DNA from 2 places in the Streptomyces sp. 3211.6 genome. Region 1 is predicted to be linked to the other one. Evidence: riboswitches for the same ligand, from Rfam matches in the RefSeq annotation. Region 1 holds a riboswitch; the other holds the start of a gene.
What was found. Region 1 has a riboswitch for ZMP and ZTP ahead of BX286_RS29565 (bifunctional 5,10-methylenetetrahydrofolate dehydrogenase/5,10-methenyltetrahydrofolate cyclohydrolase). Riboswitches for the same ligand answer to the same signal wherever they lie in the genome.
Positions count from the first base shown of each region.

Region 2: linked by a shared signal. The riboswitch ahead of glyA (serine hydroxymethyltransferase) and the one ahead of BX286_RS29565 (bifunctional 5,10-methylenetetrahydrofolate dehydrogenase/5,10-methenyltetrahydrofolate cyclohydrolase) in region 1 are both predicted to bind ZMP and ZTP.

Region 1 covers NZ_RBXC01000001.1:6,438,799-6,442,972, reverse strand. Annotated here, with positions in the region: gene BX286_RS29570 (NAD(P)/FAD-dependent oxidoreductase) at 1-1,238, shown strand, start outside; gene BX286_RS29565 (bifunctional 5,10-methylenetetrahydrofolate dehydrogenase/5,10-methenyltetrahydrofolate cyclohydrolase) at 1,267-2,112, opposite strand; ZMP/ZTP riboswitch at 2,187-2,286, opposite strand; gene BX286_RS29560 (methyltransferase domain-containing protein) at 2,356-3,117, shown strand; gene BX286_RS29555 (RNA polymerase sigma factor) at 3,365-4,174, shown strand, end outside.
Region 2 covers NZ_RBXC01000001.1:4,879,238-4,883,411, reverse strand. Annotated here, with positions in the region: gene trpS (tryptophan--tRNA ligase) at 1-971, opposite strand, end outside; gene glyA (serine hydroxymethyltransferase) at 1,149-2,417, opposite strand; ZMP/ZTP riboswitch at 2,453-2,543, opposite strand; gene rocD (ornithine--oxo-acid transaminase) at 2,660-3,868, shown strand; gene BX286_RS22670 (glutathionylspermidine synthase family protein) at 3,908-4,174, opposite strand, start outside.

The sequences.
Region 1 (4,174 bases):
AGATACTGCCGGGCATCACGGACGCCTGGACGGCGGCCGGGGCGATCCGCCGCGGGCTGCCCACCGACCTGGTGACGATGACCGCCCACGGCTGGCTCCCGCGCTACGGCGAGAAGCAGTTCACCGTCTCCTGCAGCCGCGACCTGCTGGACTCCGTGGTCCGCGCCAAGGTCACCGCGCTGCCCGGGGTCGCGGTGCTCCAGCGGAGCCGGGTGCGCGGCCTGGAGGGCACGTCCGCGCGGATCACCGGTGTCCGCGTCGACACACCGCGGGAGGAGGGCCTGCTGATCCCCGCCGACCTCGTGGTCGACGCCGGCGGGCGCGGCTCGCGCTCCCGGCTCTGGCTGGAGGAGCTGGGCGCGGGCGTCGTCCCGCAGGCCGAGGTCGACTCCGGGCTGGTCTACGCGACGCGGATCTTCCGGGCGCCCGAAGGGGCGCACGCCCTGGGCTTCCCCATCGTCAACGTCCAGTCCGACCCGCGGGTTCCCGTGCCCGGCCGCACCGCGACGATCGTCCCCATCGAGAACGGCCTGTGGCAGGCGACCCTCTCCGGCACCCGGGGCGGGCAGCCGACCGGCGACCCCGACGCCTTCGTCCCGTTCGCCAAGGACCTGCGCGACCCGATCGTGGGACAGCTGCTGGAAGGGCGCACCCCCCTGACCGACGTGGCCGTCACCCAGAGCACCACGAACCGGCGCCTGTATTTCGAGAGGACCGCCCTGCCCGACGGCTTCTTCGCCGTGGGCGACTCGGTGGCGACCTTCAACCCGCTCTACGGCCAGGGCATGACGGTCGCCGCCAAGGGGCTGCTCGCCGTCCGCGCCATGCTGCGGTCCGGGGGCCTGTCGCGGCCCGGCTTCGGCAGGGCGGCGCAGCGGGCGCTCACCCCGCCGGTGGCCGCCGCCTGGCGCCTGGCCACCTCGCAGGACATCCTCTACCCCGGCGCCACCGGCATGCGCCCGAGGCCGGGGACGGGCCTGCTGGACGCGTACGTGAACCGGCTGATGGCCGGGGCCACGGTCGAGGAGCCGCTGACGGCCGCCTTCTTCGAGGTCATCACGATGACCAGCCCGCCCACCGCCTGGTTCCGCCCGGACGTGCTCTGGCGGGTGCTGCGGTCCTCCGCCCGGGGCACCCTGAAGACGCCGCCGCTGACGGCCGCCGAGCGCGCGGTCGCCGGGCTGGCCGCGGCAGAGCGGGCGAGCGCCCCGGACCTCGGGGGTCCGGGGCGCTCGTGAGGCGGGAGCGGGGGCTGGGCCGCCGCGCTCAGAGGTCCGCGAGGTCCAGACCGGCCTGGGCGGCCGCGGCGTGGACGGTCTGCTCCAGCAGGACCGCGATGGTCATCGGGCCCACCCCGCCGGGCACCGGGGTGATCAGGGAGGCGCGGGCGGCGGCCGACTCGAAGTGGACGTCGCCGACGTTGCCCTCGTTGTAGCCCGCGTCCAGGACGACGGCGCCCGGCTTGATGTCCTCGCCCCGGATGAACTCGGCCTTGCCCACGGCGGCGACCAGGACGTCGGCCTGGCGGACGATCGAGGACAGGTCCTTGGTGCGGGAGTGGCAGTAGGTGACGGTGGCGTTCTGCTCCAGCAGCAGCATCCCGGCGGGCTTGCCGAGGATCGCACTGCGGCCGACCACGACGGCGTGCTTGCCGGTGAGGTCCACGTCGTACTCGGCAAGCAGGCGCATGATGCCGCCGGGGGTGCAGGAGACGAAGCCGGGCAGGCCGAAGCCCATGGCGGCGAAGGAGTGCATGGTGACCCCGTCGACGTCCTTGCCCGGGGCGATGGCCTCGAAGGCGGCGCGCTCGTCGATGTGGTGCGGGACCGGGTGCTGGAGCAGGATGCCGCTGATCTCCGGGTCCTCGGAGAGGGCCGTGATCGTGGCGACGAGCTCCTGCGTGGTGGTCTCCGCCGGGAGGGCCACGTGGCGGGAGGTGATCCCGGCCTTGGCGCAGCGGTTCTGCTTCATGCGCACGTAGGTGACGGAGGCGGGGTCCTCGCCCACCAGGACGGTGGCCAGGCAGGGCGCGGTGCCGGTGCGCTCGGTGATCTTCGCCGCGAGGGCGGCGGTCTCCTCGGAGATGCGGCGGGCGAGGGCGGTGCCGTCCATGAGCTGGGCGGTGGCCGAAGGGGCAGTCGTCACGGGGTCTCCTGAACGTCGCTGCGGATCGCTGTTCGCGGATCGCGGTTCGCCCAGGCGCGCGGCAGTCGACGTACGGGGAGGCACGTACGCCGGGCCGCTCCCCGGTGGTGATCCACCCGAACGCCAGTCACGGCCCTGCTCCCACTGTAGTCGAACCGTCCACCGGCATATCCGGTGGATGACCGGGGCCCGGCCTGGGACGATCGAGACATGACGCGCACTTTCGACCATCTCGTGGCAGAGGCGGAATCCGTCTCCGTCGACGGCTGGGACTTCTCCTGGCTCGACGGCCGGGCCACGGAGCAGCGCCCCTCCTGGGGCTACCAGCGGATGCTGGCCGAGCGCCTGTCCCGGGTCCGCTCCGCCCTGGACATCCAGACCGGCGGCGGCGAGGTGCTCGCCGGGGCGGGGCCGCTGCCGCCGCTGACGGCGGCCACGGAGTCCTGGCCGCCGAACATCGAGAGGGCCACCCGGCTGCTGCACCCGCTGGGCGCCGTGGTCGTCGCGGCCGCCGACGAGCCGCCGCTGCCCTTCGGCGACAACGCCTTCGAGCTGGTGGCCAGCCGGCACCCGGTGACCATCTGGTGGGAGGAGATCGCCCGGGTGCTGACCCCGGGCGGCACCTACCTCTCGCAGCAGGTCGGCCCGGCCAGCGTCTTCGAGCTCGTCGAGTACTTCCTCGGCCCGCAGCCGGAGGAGGTCCGGCGCGCCCGCCATCCCGACGACGCGGAGGCCGACGCGCGGAAGGCGGGCCTGGAGGTGACCGACCTGCGCTCCGAGCGGCTGCGGACGGAGTTCCACGACATCGGAGCCGTGATCTACTTCTTGAGGAAGGTGATCTGGATGGTTCCCGGCTTCACGGTCGGGCATTACCGGGACCGGCTGCGCGAGCTCCACGAACGGATCGAGCGCGAGGGCCCGTTCGTCGCGCACACCTCCCGGTTCCTCATCGAGGCCCGCAAGCCGGACTGATGCGGGGGCGTGCGTACGGGGCGGATCCGCCGCCGCCGGGGCGCGGACGGATCCGCGCCGGATCGGTTGCCCGGCCACAGCGTGGCGCAGGTCACTCAATTCAGCGCGTAACGAATCGACTCGGGCATGCGATGAACCGACAGGTGTCCTCGCGCGGCCCCGGAATACAGCCCCCCTGGGGACTGTTTCCCGAGTCCGCGCGATGATTCCCGCCCACCCCTTATCTGTTCGCAACGAGAGGCTCCTTGTGTCGCTCAGCCCGTCCCGTACGTTCCCTCCGGAGATCGCCGAATCGGAGGCCCTCGTCGCGCTCGTCGAGCGCGGCCGCGAGCAGGGTCACATCAACGGTGACGACGTGCGCCAGGCCTTCGAGGCCGGCCGCATCCCGGTGGACCAGTGGAAGCGGGTCCTGCGCAGCCTGAACCAGGTCCTGGACGAAGAGGGCGTCGCCCTCCACGTCAGCGCCGCCCCCGCCACGAAGGCTCCTGCCAAGAAGCCCCGCAAGGCAGCCGCCGCCCCGGCCCGCACCGTGACGAAGAAGGCGGCCGCCGCGCCGCGCCCCATCGGCGCGCGCAAGGCCTCGGTCGCCGCCGCCCCGGCCGCCGCCGCGGCGATATCCGCTCCGTCGGCCGCCGCCCCGGAGGAGGTGCCGGCCGAGGCCGCCGCCGAGCCCAAGAAGCGCGCGGTCAAGAAGACCGCGGCCAAGAAGGCCACGGCCACCAAGAAGACCGCCGCGAAGAAGACCACCGCCAAGGACGCCGACGACGCCGAGACCCCGGTCGTCGAGGGTGAGGACTGGGCCGTCGAGGACCTCGCCGACGACACCGAGGAAGAGGCTCCCAAGGCCGGCGCCCAGGGCTTCGTGCTGTCCGACGAGGACGAGGACGACGCCCCGGCGCAGACCGTCATGGTGGCCGGCGCCACCGCCGACCCGGTCAAGGACTACCTCAAGCTCATCGGCAAGGTGCCGCTGCTCAACGCCGAGCAGGAGGTCGAGCTCGCCAAGCGCATCGAGGCGGGCCTGTTCTCCGAGTACAAGCTCGAAGAGGAGGAGGAC
Region 2 (4,174 bases), 1.6 Mb from region 1:
GCCAGGGTCTCCGCGGCGACCGCCCGGGCCTTCTCCGCGCCCTTGGCCAGCACGGCGTCCAGGGTCTCCGGGTCGTCCAGGAACTCCTGGGTGCGCTGCTTGAAGGGTGTGACGAAGTCGACCATCACGCCGGCCAGGTCGGTCTTCAGCGCGCCGTAGCCCTTGCCCTCGTACGCGGCCTCCAGGGCGGGGATCGACTCGCCCGTGAGGGTGGAGTAGATCGTGAGCAGGTTGCTGACGCCGGGCTTCTTCTCGGCGTCGAAGCGGATCTCGGCCTCGGTGTCGGTGACCGCGCTCTTGATCTTCTTCTCGGTGGCCTTGGGCTCGTCGAGGAGGCTGATCAGGCCCTTGGGGGAGGACGCGGACTTAGACATCTTGATCGAGGGGTCCTGGAGGTCGTAGATCTTCGCGACCTCCTTGACGATGTGCGCGGCGGGCAGGGTGAAGGTCTGGCCGTAGCGGTGGTTGAACCGCTCGGCGAGGTCGCGGGTCAGCTCCACGTGCTGGCGCTGGTCCTCGCCGACGGGGACGGCGTTCGCCTGGTAGAGGAGGATGTCGGCGACCTGGAGGATCGGGTACGTGAACAGGCCGACGCTGGCGCTGTTGACCCCGCCCTTGGCGGACTTGTCCTTGAACTGGGTCATCCGGCTGGCCTCGCCGAAGCCGGTGATGCAGTTCATGACCCAGGCGAGCTGCGCGTGCTCCGGGACGTGGCTCTGGATGAAGAGCGTGCAGCGCTCGGGGTCCAGACCGGCGGCGAGGAGCTGCGCGGCGGAGAGGCGGGTGTTCGCGCGGAGGTCCTTGGGGTCCTGCGGCATGGTGATCGCGTGCAGGTCGACGACCATGTAGAACGCGTCGTGCGTCTCCTGGAGGGCGACGTACTGGCGGATCGCTCCGAGGTAGTTCCCGAGGTGGAACGAGCCGGAGGTGGGCTGGATGCCGGAGAGCGCGCGGGGACGGTCAGAAGCCATGCCGCCATTCTCTCAGGTACCGGCTGCGTCTCCGGCCCCGCGCCCCTGGGGGCTTCGCCCCCAGACCCTCCCCCAGCTACCGCTGGGGGTACCCCCAGCGCCTCAATCGCCGGCGGGGCTGTTTACAGCCCCGCCGGCGATTGAGGCGGAAACGGAGAAAGGGCGGGGCGGGGAGAACTACGCCACCGGGAGGCCCGGGGCCGGGAACGCGGCCAGGAGGTCGGCGACCTCGGACCGGATCTTCGCGAGGGCCGGCTCGTCGGCCTTGGCGGCGGCGTCCACCGCACGGGAGATCCAGTCGGCGACCGCCGGCATGTGGTCCGCCGACAGGCCGCGCGACGTCAGCGACGGCGTACCGATCCGGATCCCCGAAGGGTCGAACGGCTTGCGCGGGTCGAACGGCACCGTGTTGTAGTTGACCACGATCCCGGCCCGGTCCAGCGCCTTCGCCGCCACCTTCCCCGGCACGCCCCGCGAGGTGAGGTCCATCAGGATCAGGTGGTTGTCCGTACCGCCCGAGACCAGGTCGAAGCCCCGCTCCAGCAGCGCCGCGGCCAGCGCCTTCGCGTTGGCCACGACCGCGTGGGCGTAGGACGTGAAGGCCGGCTGGGCCGCCTCGTGCAGGGCCAACGCGATGCCCGCCGTCGTCTGGTTGTGCGGGCCGCCCTGGAGGCCGGGGAAGACCGCCTTGTCGATGGCCTTCGCGTGCTCCTCCTTGCACATCAGCATGGCGCCCCGCGGCCCGCGCAGGGTCTTGTGGGTGGTCGTGGAGACCACGTCCGCGTAGGGGACCGGCGAGGGGTGGGCGCCGCCCGCGATCAGGCCGGCGATGTGGGCCACGTCCGCGACCAGGACCGAGCCCGCCTCCTTCGCGATCGACGCGAACGCCTCGAAGTCGATCGTGCGCGGGAGGGCCGTGCCCCCGCAGAACAGGATCTTCGGCCGCTCCGCCAGGGCGAGGTCGCGCACCGCGTCGTAGTCGATCAGGCCGTCCTCGGCCCGCACGCCGTACTGGACGCCGCGGAACCAGGAGCCCGTCGCCGAGACGCCCCAGCCGTGCGTCAGGTGGCCGCCCATCGGCAGGGCCATGCCCATCACCGTGTCGCCGGGCCGGGCGAAGGCCAGGTAGACGGCCAGGTTGGCCGGGGAGCCGGAGTAGGGCTGGACGTTGGCGTGCTCCACCCCGAACAGGCCCTTGGCGCGCTCGACCGCCAGCGCCTCGACGCGGTCGATGTTCTGCTGGCCCTCGTAGTAGCGGCGGCCCGGGTAGCCCTCGCTGTACTTGTTCTGCAGGACCGTCCCGGAGGCCTCCAGGACGGCCGCGGAGACGTAGTTCTCGCTGGGGATCAGCCGCAGCGTCTGCGCCTGGAGGGTTTCCTCGGCGGTGACGAGCGAGGCGAGTTCGGGGTCGGTGGCGAGCAGGGCGGGCTGGCGGTGCGCGGTCATCGCGGCTCCTCCGGGGTCGATGTCGTGTCTCGTCCCCGCGAGGCCCAGGCGAGCGGCCCTGTGTGCGGTAGTGCGCGCACGACTCCCCCGGAGTTGGTTCCCCGTACGCCAGTCGCCGTGCGTACCGAACACCTTAGCGGGCGAAGCACCCGGGAGGTTTCCGCGTCCACGATCCGAGCGACGATACAAAGGACGCCACCCATGTCACCCGCGTCACCAGCAGACGGACGATCGGAGACCCCGTGTCGAGAACAGCTGATGCCATCCGCTCCGCCGACGAACACAGCGCGCACAACTACCATCCCCTCCCGGTCGTCGTGGCCTCGGCGGAGGGCGCGTGGATGACCGACGTGGAGGGGCGGCGCTACCTCGACATGCTCGCCGGGTACTCGGCGCTCAACTTCGGCCACGGCAACCGGCGCCTGATCGACGCGGCCAAGGCCCAGCTGGAGCGGGTCACCCTCACCTCCCGGGCCTTCCACCACGACCGCTTCGCCGAGTTCTGCACCGAACTCGCCGCCCTGTGCGGCAAGGAGATGGTGCTGCCCATGAACACGGGCGCGGAGGCCGTGGAGACGGCGGTCAAGACGGCCCGCAAGTGGGGGTACGAGGTCAAGGGCGTCCCGGACGGCCAGGCCAAGATCGTCGTCGCGGCCGACAACTTCCACGGCCGGACGACGACCATCGTCAGCTTCTCCACCGACCACGACGCCCGCGACCACTTCGGCCCCTACACGCCGGGCTTCGAGATCGTCCCGTACGGGGACCTCACCGCGCTCTCCCGCGCCGTCACCGCCAACACCGTCGCCGTGCTGCTGGAGCCGATCCAGGGCGAGGCGGGCGTCCTGGTCCCGCCGCCCGGATACCTGGCCGGCGTACGGGAGCTGACGCGCGAGCGGAACGTGCTGTTCATGGCGGACGAGATCCAGTCGGGCCTCGGCCGCACGGGCAGGACCTTCGCGTGCGAGCACGAGGACGTCGTCCCGGACGTGTACGTGCTGGGGAAGGCGCTCGGCGGCGGTGTCGTGCCCGTGTCCGCCGTGGTCGCCGACCGCGACGTGCTCGGCGTGTTCCGGCCCGGGGAGCACGGCTCCACCTTCGGCGGGAACCCGCTCGCCTGCGCCGTCGCCCTGGAGGTGATCGCGATGCTGCGCACCGGCGAGTACCAGCAGCGCGCCACGGAACTCGGCGACCACCTGCACCGGGAGCTGAACCTGCTGGCCGGAGGCGGCGCGGTGACCGCCGTGCGCGGGCGCGGGCTGTGGGCGGGCGTCGACATCGACCCGGCGCGCGGCACGGGCCGGGAGGTCTCCGAGAAGCTGATGGGGCGCGGGGTCCTGGTGAAGGACACGCACGGGTCGACGATCCGGATCGCGCCGCCGCTGGTGATCTCCAAGGAGGACCTGGACTGGGGTCTGGAGCAGCTGCGCGCGGTCCTCGCCGCCGGCTGACGAGGGGCGGGGGTGCCCTGCCGGGCACCCCCGGGAGGATCAGAGGATGACGTGGGGCAGGAAGCGGGCGTACTCGTCCGTGACCGGGCCCGCGGACTCGCGGATGCCGAGTCCGGCCGCCTCCTCCTCGACCACCCACGCGCCGAGGACCACGCGGTTCCCGTCGAAGTCGGGCAGCGGGGCCAGCGCCTGGAAGACGTACGTCTCGCCCTCGGCCGGTACGAACGGCTCGCCGCCCGGCTCGTGCAGGCTGACCCCGGCGCCCTCCCGGCCCAGCAGGGGCTTGGCGGCGTAGCCGCCGGACCC